DNA from 2 places in the Plantactinospora soyae genome. Region 2 is predicted to be linked to the other one. Evidence: predicted binding sites of a transcription regulator. Region 2 holds the regulator's gene; the other holds the start of a gene.
What was found. The regulator HspR, encoded in region 2, represses chaperone genes until heat shock. The targets are predictions, from matches to a motif close to TTGAGTNNNNNNNACTCAA.

Region 1: lon (endopeptidase La) is a predicted target of HspR. The motif match lies at 3,134-3,152, and genes of this name have one in related genera.

What each region holds. Positions count from the first base shown of each region.
Region 1 is NZ_JADBEB010000001.1:1,625,630-1,632,457, forward strand. It holds gene H4W31_RS07200 (ABC transporter ATP-binding protein) at 1-583, opposite strand, end outside; gene lon (endopeptidase La) at 770-3,112, opposite strand; gene H4W31_RS07210 (PP2C family protein-serine/threonine phosphatase) at 3,261-4,427, opposite strand; gene H4W31_RS07215 (GAF domain-containing protein) at 4,573-5,610, opposite strand; gene H4W31_RS07220 (LuxR C-terminal-related transcriptional regulator) at 5,654-6,685, opposite strand.
Region 2 is NZ_JADBEB010000001.1:1,779,512-1,786,339, reverse strand. It holds gene dnaK (molecular chaperone DnaK) at 1-295, shown strand, start outside; gene grpE (nucleotide exchange factor GrpE) at 350-1,363, shown strand; gene dnaJ (molecular chaperone DnaJ) at 1,483-2,670, shown strand; gene H4W31_RS07925 (heat shock protein transcriptional repressor HspR) at 2,695-3,141, shown strand; gene H4W31_RS07920 (DUF4360 domain-containing protein) at 3,604-4,224, shown strand; gene H4W31_RS07915 (DUF4360 domain-containing protein) at 4,470-5,117, shown strand; gene H4W31_RS07910 (DUF4360 domain-containing protein) at 5,306-5,944, shown strand; gene H4W31_RS07905 (hypothetical protein) at 6,387-6,818, opposite strand.

The sequences.
Region 1 (6,828 bases), 150 kb from region 2:
CGAAGACCGGCAGCAGCACCAGCGCGAGCAGGGTGATCCGCCACGAGATCCCGATCATCACCACCAGGGTGAGGAGCAGCGTGACCAGGTTGCCGACCATGCCGGAGAGGGTGTCGCTGAACGCCCGCTGCGCGCCGATGACGTCGTTGTTCAGCCGACTCACCAGGGCCCCGGTACGGGTCCGGGTGAAGAACGCGACCGGCATCTTCTGCACGTGGTCGAAGACGGTGGTACGCAGGTCGAGGATCAGGCCCTCACCGATGCTCGCCGACATGAACCGGGTGAGCAGCCCGAGGCCGGCCTCGGCCAGCGCGACGACCGCGATCAGCACGGCGAGCCCGATCACCAGGTCGGTTTCGGCGCCGTTGACGATCGCGTCCACCACCCGGCCGGCGAGCACCGGGGTGGCCACCGCCAGCACCGCCATCACCACGCTGAGCAGCAGATAGTTCGTCAGTCGCCGACGATGTCGCTGGGCGAAGCCGCCGATGCGCCGCAGCGTCGCCATCGAGAACGGCCGCTTGTCCTGCTGGGCGTGCATCGAGTTGTACATCGACATCCACGCCGTGACTTCCATGTCCATCGCATGCCCCCCACCGGTCGGACACGCGAACCGTACCGACAGCCACCGACAGTAGGACCTCAAGCATCGTTCAGGTCAACGTATTTAGCCGGGAAGTCGGGAGCTGGACAGCCGGCGGCCGGGGGGATGGACAGCCCGAAGGGGCGCCCTCCGGATGGAGGACGCCCCTTCGGGTACCGCTTCGGCTCAGGCCGCGGCGAGCGCCGGGCCGTCGACGGTGCCGAGTACGCCCGGGTCCTCGGCCGGCCGCAGGGCCAGTGCGAGTACGTCGGCGACGTCGGCGAGGGTGTGCACGGTCAGTTGCTCCCGCACCTCGGTCGGCAGGTCGTCGAGGTCCGGCTCGTTCCGGGCCGGGATGATCACCTCGGTCAGACCGGCCCGGTGCGCGGCGAGCAGCTTCTGCTTCACCCCACCGATCGGCAGTACCCGACCGGAGAGGGTGACCTCACCGGTCATCCCGAACTCCGGGCGTACCGGCCGGCCGCTGGCCAGCGAGGCCAGCGCGGTGACCATCGTGATGCCCGCGCTCGGGCCGTCCTTGGGCACCGCACCCGCCGGAACGTGCAGGTGGATCCGCCGCCCGGCCAGCGCGTTCGGGTCCAGCCCCAGCGCCCGGCCGTTCGACCTGAGGTAGGAGAGCGCGATGTGCGCCGACTCCTTCATCACGTCGCCGAGCTGTCCGGTCAGGGTCAGCCCCGGCTCGCCCTCCATGCTGGTCGCCTCGATGAACAGCACGTCACCGCCGGCTCCGGTCACCGCCAGCCCGGTCGCCACCCCGGGCACCGCCGTACGCTCCGCCGACTCCGGCGTGAACTTCGGCCGTCCCAGGTAGCTGGCCAGGTTGTCGGTGTCGACCCGGACCGGTCCCTCGGCTCCGGCCAGTGCCACCGCGACCTTGCGGAGGATCTTCGCCAGCGCCCGTTCGAGCTGCCGTACCCCTGCCTCGCGGGTGTGCTCGGCCGCGATCCGGCCCAGCGCCTCGTCGGCGATGCTCACCTCGTCGGCGGTCAGTCCGGCCCGCTCCAACTGCCTCGGCAGCAGGTGGTCCCGGGCGATCGCAACCTTCTCGTCCTCGGTGTAGCCGTCGAGGGTGACCAGCTCCATCCGGTCCAGCAGCGGACCGGGGATCGCGTCCACCACGTTGGCGGTGGCCAGGAAGAGCACGTCCGACAGGTCGAGGTCGACCTCCAGGTAGTGGTCCCGGAACGTGTGGTTCTGCGCCGGGTCCAGCACCTCCAGCAGGGCGGCGGCCGGGTCACCGGCGTACCCCGCCGAGATCTTGTCGACCTCGTCGAGCAGCACGACCGGGTTCATCGAGCCCGCCTCGCGCAGCGCCCGGACGATCCGGCCGGGCAGCGCGCCGACGTACGTCCGGCGGTGGCCACGGATCTCGGCCTCGTCGCGGATGCCGCCGAGCGAGACCCGGACGAACTTCCGGCCGAGCGCCCGGGCGACCGACTCGCCGAGGCTGGTCTTGCCGACCCCGGGCGGGCCGCCGAGGGCCAGCACCGCGCCCGAGCCACGGCCGCCGACAACCTGGAGGTTGCGGGCCGCGCGCCGGTTGCGCACCGCCAGGTACTCCAGGATCCGGTCCTTCACGTCGGCCAGGCCGGCGTGGTCGGCGTCCAGCACCTCCCGGGCCTGGACCAGGTCGGTGTTGTCCTCGGTACGCGTGCTCCACGGCATCTCCAGCACCGTGTCCAGCCAGGTACGGATCCAGCCCGCCTCCGGAGACGCGTCGCTGGCCCGCTCCAGCTTGCCGACCTCGCGCAGTGCCGCCTCGCGTACCTTCTCGGGCAGTTCCGCGGCCTCGACCCGGGACCGGTAGTCGGCCGAGCCGTCCGGCTCGTCCTCGCCCAGCTCCTTGCGGATCGCGGCGAGCTGCTGACGGAGCAGGAACTCGCGCTGGGACTTCTCCAGCCCCTCCCGCACGTCAGAGTTGATCTGCTCGGTGACCTCCTGCTCGGCCAGGTAGTCCCGAACCCAGTTGACCAGCAGTTCGAGCCGGCTCGTCACGTCCGGGGCGGTGAGCAGTTCGATCTTCTGTTCCAGGGTGAGCCACGGCGCGTAGCCGGCCGAGTCGGCCAGCTCGGAGAGGTCGGTCATCCGCTCCACGGCGTCGATGACCTGCCATGCGCCACGGTCCTGGAGCAGTGACGTCACCAGTGCCCGGTACTCCCGGGCGAGTTCCTTGGCCCGGCCGGCGGGCGCGGGCTCGTCGATCTCGACCGTCCCGACCCAGAGCGCGGCACCGGGACCCGGCACGCCGGACCCGACCCGGGCCCGGGACAGGCCACGGACCACCGCGGCGGGTTCACCGCTGGGCAGCCGGCCGACCTTCTCGATCGCGGCGACGACGCCGACGGAGCCGTACTCGCCATCGACCCGGGGCACGGCCAGAAGCTTCTTGTCGCCCGTCGCCCGGGCGGCGTCGACGGCGGACTGGGTGGTCGCGTCGAGGGTCACCGGAATGACCATGCCGGGCAGAAGGACAGCGTCGGTCAGAGGAAGAACCGGAAGAGTTGCCATCAAACACCTGCCATCGATTAGTTGAGCTTGTACGACTCAAGTAACAAATGGTGCTCCGTGTTCCGGCATGTGACCCAGGCCACGTCCCGAGCTGGTCGACTGCGCCGAATGCCCAGTTCAGGACGCTCGACCCCGTCGACTGACAAGATCAGTCCGGGGTCCATTCCACGAAGAGCGCGGTCGCGTCGTCCTGGAGCCGGTCGTTCTGGTGCCGCAGGATGGCGCCGACCAGCCGGCGCATGCTCTCCGGCGTCGGCAGGCCGTCGGCGAGCGCCCGGGTGACCAGGTCGACCAGCCGATCAATGCCGAACATCTCGCCGGTCTCGGAGCGCGCCTCGATGACCCCGTCGGTGTAGAGCAGCAACTGGTCACCCGGATGCAGCATCTCCTCGACCACCCGGGGCCCGTCGGCGGACAGGTAGTTCAGCCCGAGCGGCAGCGCCGTCGGTGCCGGCAGTTCCCGAACCAACCGGCCGCCCCGGAGCAGCAGCGGCGCCGGGTGCCCGGCGACGACCAGCCCGAGCGCCCCGGTCGCGCAGTCCAGTTCGGCGAGTACCGCACTGGCGAAAGTGCCCGGTCGGTGCGCATGGATCAGCTTGTCCACGCTGCGCGCCGTGTCCCGGAGGTCGAGCCCGCAGCGCCGGGCGTTGCGGTACGCCGACAGGCAGAGCGTGGCCAGCAGACTGGCCTCCGTCCCGTGTCCGACGGCGTCGAAAAGCGCCACCGAGAGCAGGTCACCGTTGAGGGCGTAGTCGAACACGTCCCCGCCGATGTCGTAACAGGGCTCCAGGATGCCGGTGACCATCGCCCGACCGGCGGTGAAGCTGAGCGGCGGCAGCTGGCTCCAGACGATCTCGGCGGCGAGCTGCATCGGCTCGCGCCGCCGGATCCGCTCGATCTTGTCGCCGTACGCCCGGCGGCTGATCAGGAGCTGCGCCACCACGGCCGCCAACTCGTCCGCGACGTCCCGTAGCTCCCCGGGTGCCCCGGTCGTGGCGATCTCCAACACGCCGAGCCGATGGCAGCCGTCCACCAGCGGCACCCACAACCGACCCACCCGGCCGGCACGGCGGTGCGTACGGCCGGCGGTGAAGGCCCGCCCGGCCAGGCTCCCCTCCACCGGCAGCGGTCGGCGGCGCGGCACGCCGGGCTCGTCCAGGGGCACGAGGAACGTCTGGTTGTAGTCGATCACGTAGACGACGATCTCGGTGGCGCCCAGCGCCGGGGCGACCGCCATCACCGACCGGGGCAGGTCGTCCAGCCCGGCACACGGCACGTCGGCGAGCAGCCGGCGCAGCTCGGCGAACGGCTCCACGAAGCCACCTCCCCCGCGCCCGGGGTGGGCACGCGCCCGCCAACGGTACGGTGGTCACCGGCCGACCAGCAGCCCGGTGCCGATCGGGGCAGGTGCCGGGGTCAGGTCGATGGCGCGGTGTGATCAGGGCGACGGCGCGGCTTGGTCAGGGCGACGGCGCGGTGAGCCGGTGCGGAATGAACCATCCCCAGCGGGCCGCCCGCAGCAGCGCCGAGTGCAGGTCAGGCGCACCGAGCCGGGCGGTGATCCGGTCGGTCATCTCGGCGACGACCCGCGCCGGAAGATCCATGGCGACCGCGATCCGCTGGTCGAGCCAGCCGTCGAGCAGCATGCCCAGGATCCTCAGCTCGCTGCGGGACAGAACGGGCCGGTCGCCGGGCGGAGCGGACAGCACCACCACGGCGACCAGTTGCGACCGTCCCGGAGGGCAGTTCAGCACGGCAACCCGGACGAAGTCGTCCCGTTCGTCGGCCTCCGGGTACGGCCGGACCGGCCAGAGGAACGATCCGCAGCCATCGGTCAGGGCCTGCTGCCGGACGGCCACCGGCAGCAACGCCGAGTCCGGCGCGAGCAGGACATGCTCCGGCAGACCGGGTAGCGGCAGGGCCGCGCCGCCCCGGGTCAGCACGACACCGCCCACCGCGTCGCGGACGATCCGGGCCAGCACCGCCACCGACCGGATCGGATCGACCACGGTGGCGAGCCGGGGCGCCAGGGCGCCGATCAGATCCCGCTCGCCGTCGGTCGGATGGTCCCGGTCCTCGGTGTTGAGGACGAGCAACCCGAGATGCCGACGGTCCTGGGCGAACAGGCCTACCGCCAACCCGCCACGGAACCCGGCCGGCCGGTAGTACTCCGGCCACACCGGTAGTTCGTCGAGCGGTACCGGCGAGTCCCGGGCGGACTGCGGAGCGGGCGTCGTACTCAGCCCGCAGAGGTCGACCTGATCCGCGATCTCCGGGGTACCGAGGTAGCGACGGGTGCGGTCGTCGTACCCGGTGGTCGCGAGTCTGACGTACCGGCGACGTTCGTCGTCGAGCAGCCCGAGCCAGGCGGCCTGGAACGGGATCACCTGGCGGAGCAGGGCCAGCAACTCCTCCGGCTGGTCGCCGTGTACCGGAGCGGCGGCGATCTCCGCCACCGCACGGGTGACAGCCCGCACGGACCGGGGAAGACCGCTCATGACGTAACTCCGTAACGAGAAACACCGGTACGGGTCGCAGGGGTCATCGGCGGATCCGGGCCAGAGGCCGTGGGACGTACAGACCCAGGCGCAGCGCCCGGACGGCCGCGAGGGTACGACTCGGGGCGTTCAGCTTGATCAGGATGTGTTCGATGTGCGCGGCCACGGTGCGCTGGGCGATCACCAACCGGTTGGCCATCCGCTGGTTCGACCAACCGTCGACGAGGAGCCCGAGGATCTCCAACTCCCGCCGGGTCAATCCGCGCAGGTCGCCGACGGGAGAGGTCAGCACCACCGCACACAGGTGGGGCGGCGCCGAGGTGGGACAGGACAGTACGGTGATCCGGACGTGCCCCTCGACGCCGTCGGGCGGTCGGTACGGGCACAGGAACGCGCTGTGCACATCGCCCTCGGCCAGGCCCGACGCCGCCACCTCGAGCACCACCGACCCGGACCGCAGCAACGGATGCCCCGCCAGCCCGGGCAGCGGCAGCACGTTGCCGGCCCGGGTCAGCACGACTCCGGCATCCGCGTCGCCGACGATGTTCGACAGGGCCACGATGGAGCGCATCGGGTCCACGGCGTCGGAGATCAACGGCGCGAGCAGGCCCAGAAAGTCCCGGGCCTCGTCGGTCGGGTGCGCCGGATCGTCGGTGTGCAGGGTGAGAAGTCCGAGATGCCGGCCGTCCGGGCTGAACAGTGTGATGCCGACACCCTCGCGGAAGCCCGCCGGAGCCAGGTGCTCCGCCCAGGACGGCAGTTCCTCCGGCGGAAACGGAGTGTCGCGGACGCACATCGGCGGGCGATCCCGATCCATTCCGAGCAGCTCCATCTCGTGGTAGTGCTCCGAACTGCGCATGTACGCGAGGGTGGGCTCGGCGTAGCCGGACTCGCCCAGGAGCGCGAACTCCCGGAGTTCCGGATTGAGGACGTACATCATGGAGCCCGCGTACGGCACGAGCCGGTGCAGCACGGTCAGGAGTTCCGACGCCCGGTCGGCCGCCCCACCGGGCAGTGCCGTGATCCGTTCCACCTCGACGGCGATCTCTGCCGCACCGGGTGGCAGGTCAGCCATCCCCTGTTCCGGTACGCCGAAGATCCGACATTGCGATCCACTCCCTCGCCGTATCGGTAGTCCTGTCAATCGACAGAAACGCGCTGGTGCGGTTACCTAGGAGAACGGCGAGTGATGCCCCAGGACTCGGCGACCCGTACGAA
Region 2 (6,828 bases):
CGAGAGCGGCGACAAGCTGCCGGCCGAGTCCCGGGACAAGATCAACGAGGCGCTGGGCGACCTGCGTTCGGCGCTCGGCGGGACCGACCTGGAGAACGTCAAGTCGGCGCACGAGCAGCTGGCCAAGGTCTCCCAGGAGGCCGGCACGCTGCTCTACGCGGCCCAGGGCGAGCAGGCTCAGCCGGGTGCCGGAGCCGGCACCGGCGCCACGGACGGCGGGCCGACCGGTGCCAAGGCCGGTGGCGACGACGACGTGGTGGATGCGGAGATCGTCGACGAGGACGACAAGAAGTGACCCGTCACCTCCGCAGTCACGTTGGCCCTGAGCAAGACGGATCGAGGTAGTCGCATGACGGACAAGCCACGAGCCGCCGATCCGGACACCGCCGGATCGGCGCCGGGTGGCTCCGCACCCGGCCGGGCCGAGGGCGCGGCCGCCGAGGGCATCGTCATCCGGGACAAACGGAAGATCAATATGACCGGGGACAAGGTCAACCCGGGCCGGCACGCCCAGCCCGACGGCGCTGACGACGCGGACGCGGTCGACGCCGCCCCGACGGCGGTGAAGGATCCGAACCCGGATCCCGAGCCGCCGGCGGGCGCCGACGCGCCGACCGTAGCGGCCGGCGAGGTCGACGACACCGAGTCGAGCGGCGCCGCCGGCACGGTCGACGACGCGAAGTCGACCGACGGTACGCCGGACGTACCGGACTCGGCGGCGCCGAGCGACCCGGGTGACACGACGGCCGTACCCGATGCCGCGACGGACGAGTCGGCCCCGGCCACCCCGGTGGTGGACGACGCCGAACTCGCCGAGGTGCTGGAGGCGGAGAAGCCGTCCGGCGCCGACGGTCCGGTGGTGGACGCGCCGGCCACCCCGGTCGGCGGCGGTACCCCGGAGGTCGACGGCCCTGGCCCGCTCGGTGCCGAGTTGGCGGTCCTGCGCGCCGAACTGGACGAGCGGACCAGGGACCTCCAGCGGGTGACGGCGGAGTACTCCAACTACCGCAAGCGGGTGGACCGGGACCGGGGTCTCGTCGCGGAGCAGGCCACCGGGGCGGTACTCGTCGCCCTGCTGCCCGTACTCGACGACCTTGACCGGGCCCGGGAACACGGCGACCTGGTCGGGCCGTTCGGCACGGTGGCCGAGCAGTTGAACGCCACGCTGGGCAAGTTCGGGCTGACCCCGTTCGGCGAGAAGGGCGACCCCTTCGACCCGAACCGGCACGAGGCGGTCGCGCACCGGACCTCGGCCGAGGTCACCGAGTCGACCTGCGTCGAGGTGATGCGCCGGGGCTACCAACTCGGCGACCGGGTGTTGCGGGCCGCGCTGGTCGCGGTGGCCGATCCAGAGTCGGAGTGAATGGCCGCGAGCGAGGGTGATCCGGTGGTGCGTGGTCGAGGTGCCGTCCGTGTCGGGTCCGTCGGACCGGGTACGGACGGGGCCTCGATCACGTCACAGGGGAAGGGGGTGGACGATCGATGAGTTCCAAAGACTGGCTGGAGAAGGACTTCTACGCCGTACTGGGGGTGGACAAGTCCGCCTCCGCAGACGAAATCAAGAAGGCATACCGCAAGCTGGCCAGAGAGTCGCACCCCGACCACAACCCGGGTGACGCGCAGGCCGAGGAGCGGTTCAAGACCGCCTCGGAGGCGTACGACGTACTCGCCGACGCGCGCAAGCGCAAGGAGTACGACGAGATGCGCTCGCTCTTCGGCTCGGGCGCGTTCCGGCGGAACGCCAGGGCCGGTGGGCAGCCCGGCGGGTACCCGTTCGACGTCTCCGACCTGTTCGGCGGGGCCGGTCAGCCGGGCGGCGCCGCTGGTGACCGCCGGTTCGGCGGTGCCGGCTTCTCCGACCTGTTCAGCTCGATCTTCTCCGGTGGTGGTCCGGCCCGGGGCCGTGGTCCGGCCCGGGGGCGGGACGTCGAGGCCGAGGTGGTGCTGGACTTCGACGACGCGGTACGCGGCGTGACGGTGCCGTTGACGCTGCGGGCCCCCGGCGTCTGCGACACCTGCCACGGCGACGGGGCCAAGCCGGGTACGTTGCCCCGGACCTGCCCGCAGTGTCACGGGGCCGGTGTGGTGACCCGGAACCAGGGGTCGTTCAGTTTCTCCGAGCCGTGCCGGGAGTGCCAGGGCGTCGGCACGATCGTGGACGAGAAGTGCCCGGAGTGCCGGGGCACCGGCGGGGTGACCAAGTCGCGCACCCTCAACGTGCGGTTCCCGGCCGGGGTCGCCGACGGCCAGCGGATCCGGCTCGCCGGGCGCGGGGAACCGGGTGACCGGGGCGGTCCGGCCGGCGACCTGTTCGTGCTGGTGAAGGTGCGCAACGACGAGCTGTTCGGGCGCAGTGGCGACGACCTGACGCTGACCGTGCCGATCACCATCGCCGAGGCGGTGCTCGGCACCGATCTGCGGGTGCCCACCCTGGACGCTCCGGTGACCCTGCGGGTGCCGCCCGGTACGCCGAGTGGTCGTACCCTGCGGGCCCGGGGGCGGGGCGTGGCCCGGCGCGACGGGCAGGCCGGTGACCTGCTGGTGACCGTGGAGATCGTGGTGCCGGAGCAGCTTTCCGCCGAGGCCCGCGAGGCGCTGGAGGCGTTCGCCGCGCAGACGCCCCCGGCGGGACGGGAACATCTGGACGCCCGGGTGCGTCGTTTCAACTGACCGGTCAACGCGGAGGTGATCAAGGTGGCTGAGAATTACGTCGTCGTCTCGATCGAGCAGGCGTCCGACGCCAAGGTCTTGATGATCTCGGTGGCGGCCCGGATGGCCGGGATGCATCCGCAGACCCTTCGGCAGTACGACCGGATGGGCCTGGTCCAGCCCGGCCGCGCGCCCGGGGGTGGCCGCCGGTACAGCGTCCGCGACGTCGCGTTGCTGCGCGAGGTGCAGCGTCTCAGCCAGGACGACGGGGTCAACCTGGCCGGAATCAAGCGGATCATCGTCCTGGAGCAGCTCGTTGACGAACTCCAGGAGCGGGTGGCGCACCTGCAGGCGGAGCTGGACGCGGCGTACCGGCGGGTGGCGGAGTTGGAGGCCCTCGGCGGCCTGCCCCGTCGGGACCTGGTGCCCACCACCCGGGCCTCGACCGCGCTGGTGGTCTGGCGCCCGCGCCGGTCCGACCCCTCGGCCTGACCGAGCCATTCGGGCGCGATTACCCGAAACCTTTCGAAAGCGGCACCTCCGGCTATCTGGTAATCATCATCCGGTAGCGCTCGGAAATGATTACCTCGAACGCGCAGGATTCATTACCCCGGCAATCGCCGCGAGGGCCGATCGTACTTAATGGCGACGTCAAACCCTTGATCCGTTGCCACCGGGTTCCACCGCATGCCGACGCGTTCAGAAGACGCACCGTCGATCCGGTCCGACCCCCGACCGGTGCGACCATGCTGGCCGGCGAGCCTTCTGAATCATGATGCCCGATCCGGTGTGGCTCCGTACCCGCCCGGATGGCGGTTGATTGATCAAATCAAGAATCGACTGCCCGGTGGCCGAGGGAAGATTTCCTGAAGATTAATTAATTGACGCCAATCAATGTTGTGACTATGGTGAGCGGCGGGCGCGACCGCATCGCGACGACCGGAAGGAACTAGTATGTCCAACGTGATGGCTGTCGGCGGCGTACTCGCGGCGGCACTGTTTGCCTCGACGGTAGCTACCGAGCCCTTGGTGGCTCCCGCTGAGCGGATCACCATCAGTGTGGAGACCGTCAACGGCTCGGGCTGCTCGGCGGGGACTGCCAGGGTGAGCACCGCAGCAGACGATACGTCCTTCACGGTCACCTACAGTGACTATTACGTCCTGGCGGGCGACGGCGCGAGGCCGACCGAATCCCGAAAGAACTGCCAGCTCAGCCTGCGGGTGCAGATTCCCCAGGGGCTAACCTTCGCGGTGGCCCAGGTGGATCTGCAGGGCTTCGCGCACCTACAGTCGGGAGCCAGCGGCTCGCAGCACTCGCACTACTACTTCATGGGGACCTCGCCGACGGCGCAGACGAGCCACGAGTTCAAGGGCCCGTACAGCGACCACTGGCGTACGTCCGATCGTGCCGCGGGCCTGGTCTACGCGCCCTGTGGCGAGGAGCGGAATCTCAACGTCAACACCGAACTGCGGGTGGATGGCGGCGGTGCCGGCAACGGCACCAGCTTCATGGCGATGGACACGACGCGGGGCAGTGTGCGCAGCGTGTACCACCTCAGTTGGAAAGAGTGCTGATCACAGCGCCGCCACGCGTCTTCTGACGGCGGTTTGTGGGGCTAGCGCGAAATAGGGCCCCCGGCCGATTTGATGGAATGGTTATTGTCCATCTAATCGGCCGGGGGCCCTCGCTTTTGTCGCAGCAGGTCGTACCACTAATCGGCGCTAGTTGCATCCAATTTTCGGACATTGACGAACATCAATTTACAGAGCTAAAGTGAACATGCGCGCGCTACATTATCGCCACGATCGGGAGGGAACCCATGATCAGTGTGCTGGCCCTTGGCAGTCTCGTTGCCTCGATGCTCGGTGGCCCGATAGTCATCCCGACGGATCCCCCGGTGGAGCCCCCGGATGCGCAGATTGTCATTGATGTCATTACCATCAATGGTTCGGGTTGCCCGGCCGGGACTGCGGCTGTCGCGGTCGCCCCCGACAACACCGCCTTCACGGTGACCTACAGCGAATATCTTGCCCAGGTCGGCGTGGGGGCGCGGCCGATCGACGCCCGGAAGAACTGCCAGCTGGCTCTGCAGGTACATGTTCCGGAGGGCTTCACCTACGCGATTCTCCAGGCCGACTACCGGGGCTACGGCTACCTGGCGTCCGGTGCGACCGCCGTTTCGCGGGCAAACTACTACTTCCAGGGTTCCTCGCCGACGACGTACAAGAACCACTCGTTCAGCGGCCCACTGGACGACAGTTGGCAGACGACGGACACCTCCGAGTTGACCTCGGTGAGCTACGCGCCCTGCGGCGAGATGCGCTTCCTCAACATCAACACCGAACTGCGGGTGAACGTCGGTACGTCCAACCCGGCGACCACCACCAGTTTCATGGCTATGGACTCGACGGACGGTGGCATCAACACCATCTACCACTTCGCATGGAAGAAGTGCGAAGAGTCCTGACGTAGTACCTCTGAGTCGTGGATCGGGTTTCTGTTCCCGTACTCCGTCCCAGGGGTGGGTACCCGCCCGGCCGGCATTGTCCAGCCGGCGCGGGTGCCCCGCAAAAAGGGCCATCCGATCGATGGATGAAGTGTGATACATCGCGCGGGCAACGGCTCGCGCGACGGTGACCGAAGGGAGCCCTGCAAATGTTGCACACGTTAGTCATCGGCAGTCTGGCGGCCTCGTTACTGGGCTTGCCGGTACTCGCCGACCCCGTGCCGACCACGAATCCGCCGGCCGAGCGCATCACCGTCGAGATTGTGACCGTCAACGGATCGGGGTGCCGGGCCGGTACGGCAGCGGTCGCCACGGCGCCCGACAACACGGCATTCACGGTGACCTACAGCGACTATCTCGCCCAGGCCGGCGCCGGCACCGCGCCCACCGACTTCCGGAAGAATTGCCAACTGGTCCTGGAGGTCAAGGTTCCGGGCGGCTTCACGTACGCGATCGGGCAGGCCGACTATCGCGGATTCGCCCATCTGGAGCGCGGTGCCAGCGGCATGCAACGGGCGAGCTACTACATCCAGGGCACGTCACCGACGGACGCCCGCTCGCACTCCTTCGCCGGTCCGGTCAGTGACAGCTGGCAGACGACCGACACCACCGACGTGGCCTCGCTGGTCTACGCCCCCTGTGGCCAGGTACGCCTGTTCAACATCAACACTGAACTGCGGGTGATCCGTGGTTCGTCGCCCGCGACGACGACCAGCTTCATGATGATGGACTCCACCGACGGCAGCGTCAGCACGACGTACCACTTCAACTGGATGCGGTGCGAGTAGTCAGGACCGGGACCGGATCCCGGTGCAGACCTAGAAGGGCAACAACGACGCACGCCGGTACGGCAGTGGCCGGTCGGCGTCGCGACGGCTCAAGCGAAGATTATCGCTGGCGCTCGTAGACAGGTGGTTCGAGCGCCAGCTCTTCCTGCCGGACCCCGGGTGACGGAACCCCGGACGGTCCGAGTACCCCGCTCGGCCGGCTGCCCGATTCGGGCGCACGCGGCCGACGAGGTCAGTAACCTGACCAGTGGTGCCGCCCGGAACTCCGGGTGGACCGGTACGCAGGTCAGGTCCCGTGCTCCGGCGTCGGCACCAGTGGTGGTTGGTGGCCCGGGGTCCACGGGGGGTCCCGGACCACTTCCGCCCGCAGCGACGCCCCCAGCGGCACCCGCGGCTGCGGAGGCGTCGACGCCCCGAGGAGATCCGGTCGGCCGAGTCGCGGTCAGCCGAGCCGGCGGGCCTGGCGGACCAGGCCACCCTCGCACCAGTCGCGGTAGTCGAACAGCTCCGGCCTCGCCTGGAGCATCCGGGTGTTGTGCGCCCAGATGGCCATCTGCTCGTCACCCTGCCGTTCGGCCTGCTCGACCAGCTTGCGCAACCGCCGCTTCGGGTGGGCCTGGAACTTGGTCCGGATCCCGTCCGCCGCGTAGATGTAGAGGCAGTGCAGCGCGAACCGGCGGGCCGGACAGGACCGATCCATCGCCAGGTCGAACAGCGTGGTGATCAGCCGATCGCCGGAGACGAGCAGATCCCAGTCCTTCGGCATCGTGTGCAACGGCACCGAGTCAGGCTCGTACGCCCAGGCCCGCAGCTCGGCGGGCGATGGGTCGACCGGGTTGGCGAATCCTCGGAACGCGGAGTCCTGCACGCTCAAACGGGCCGCC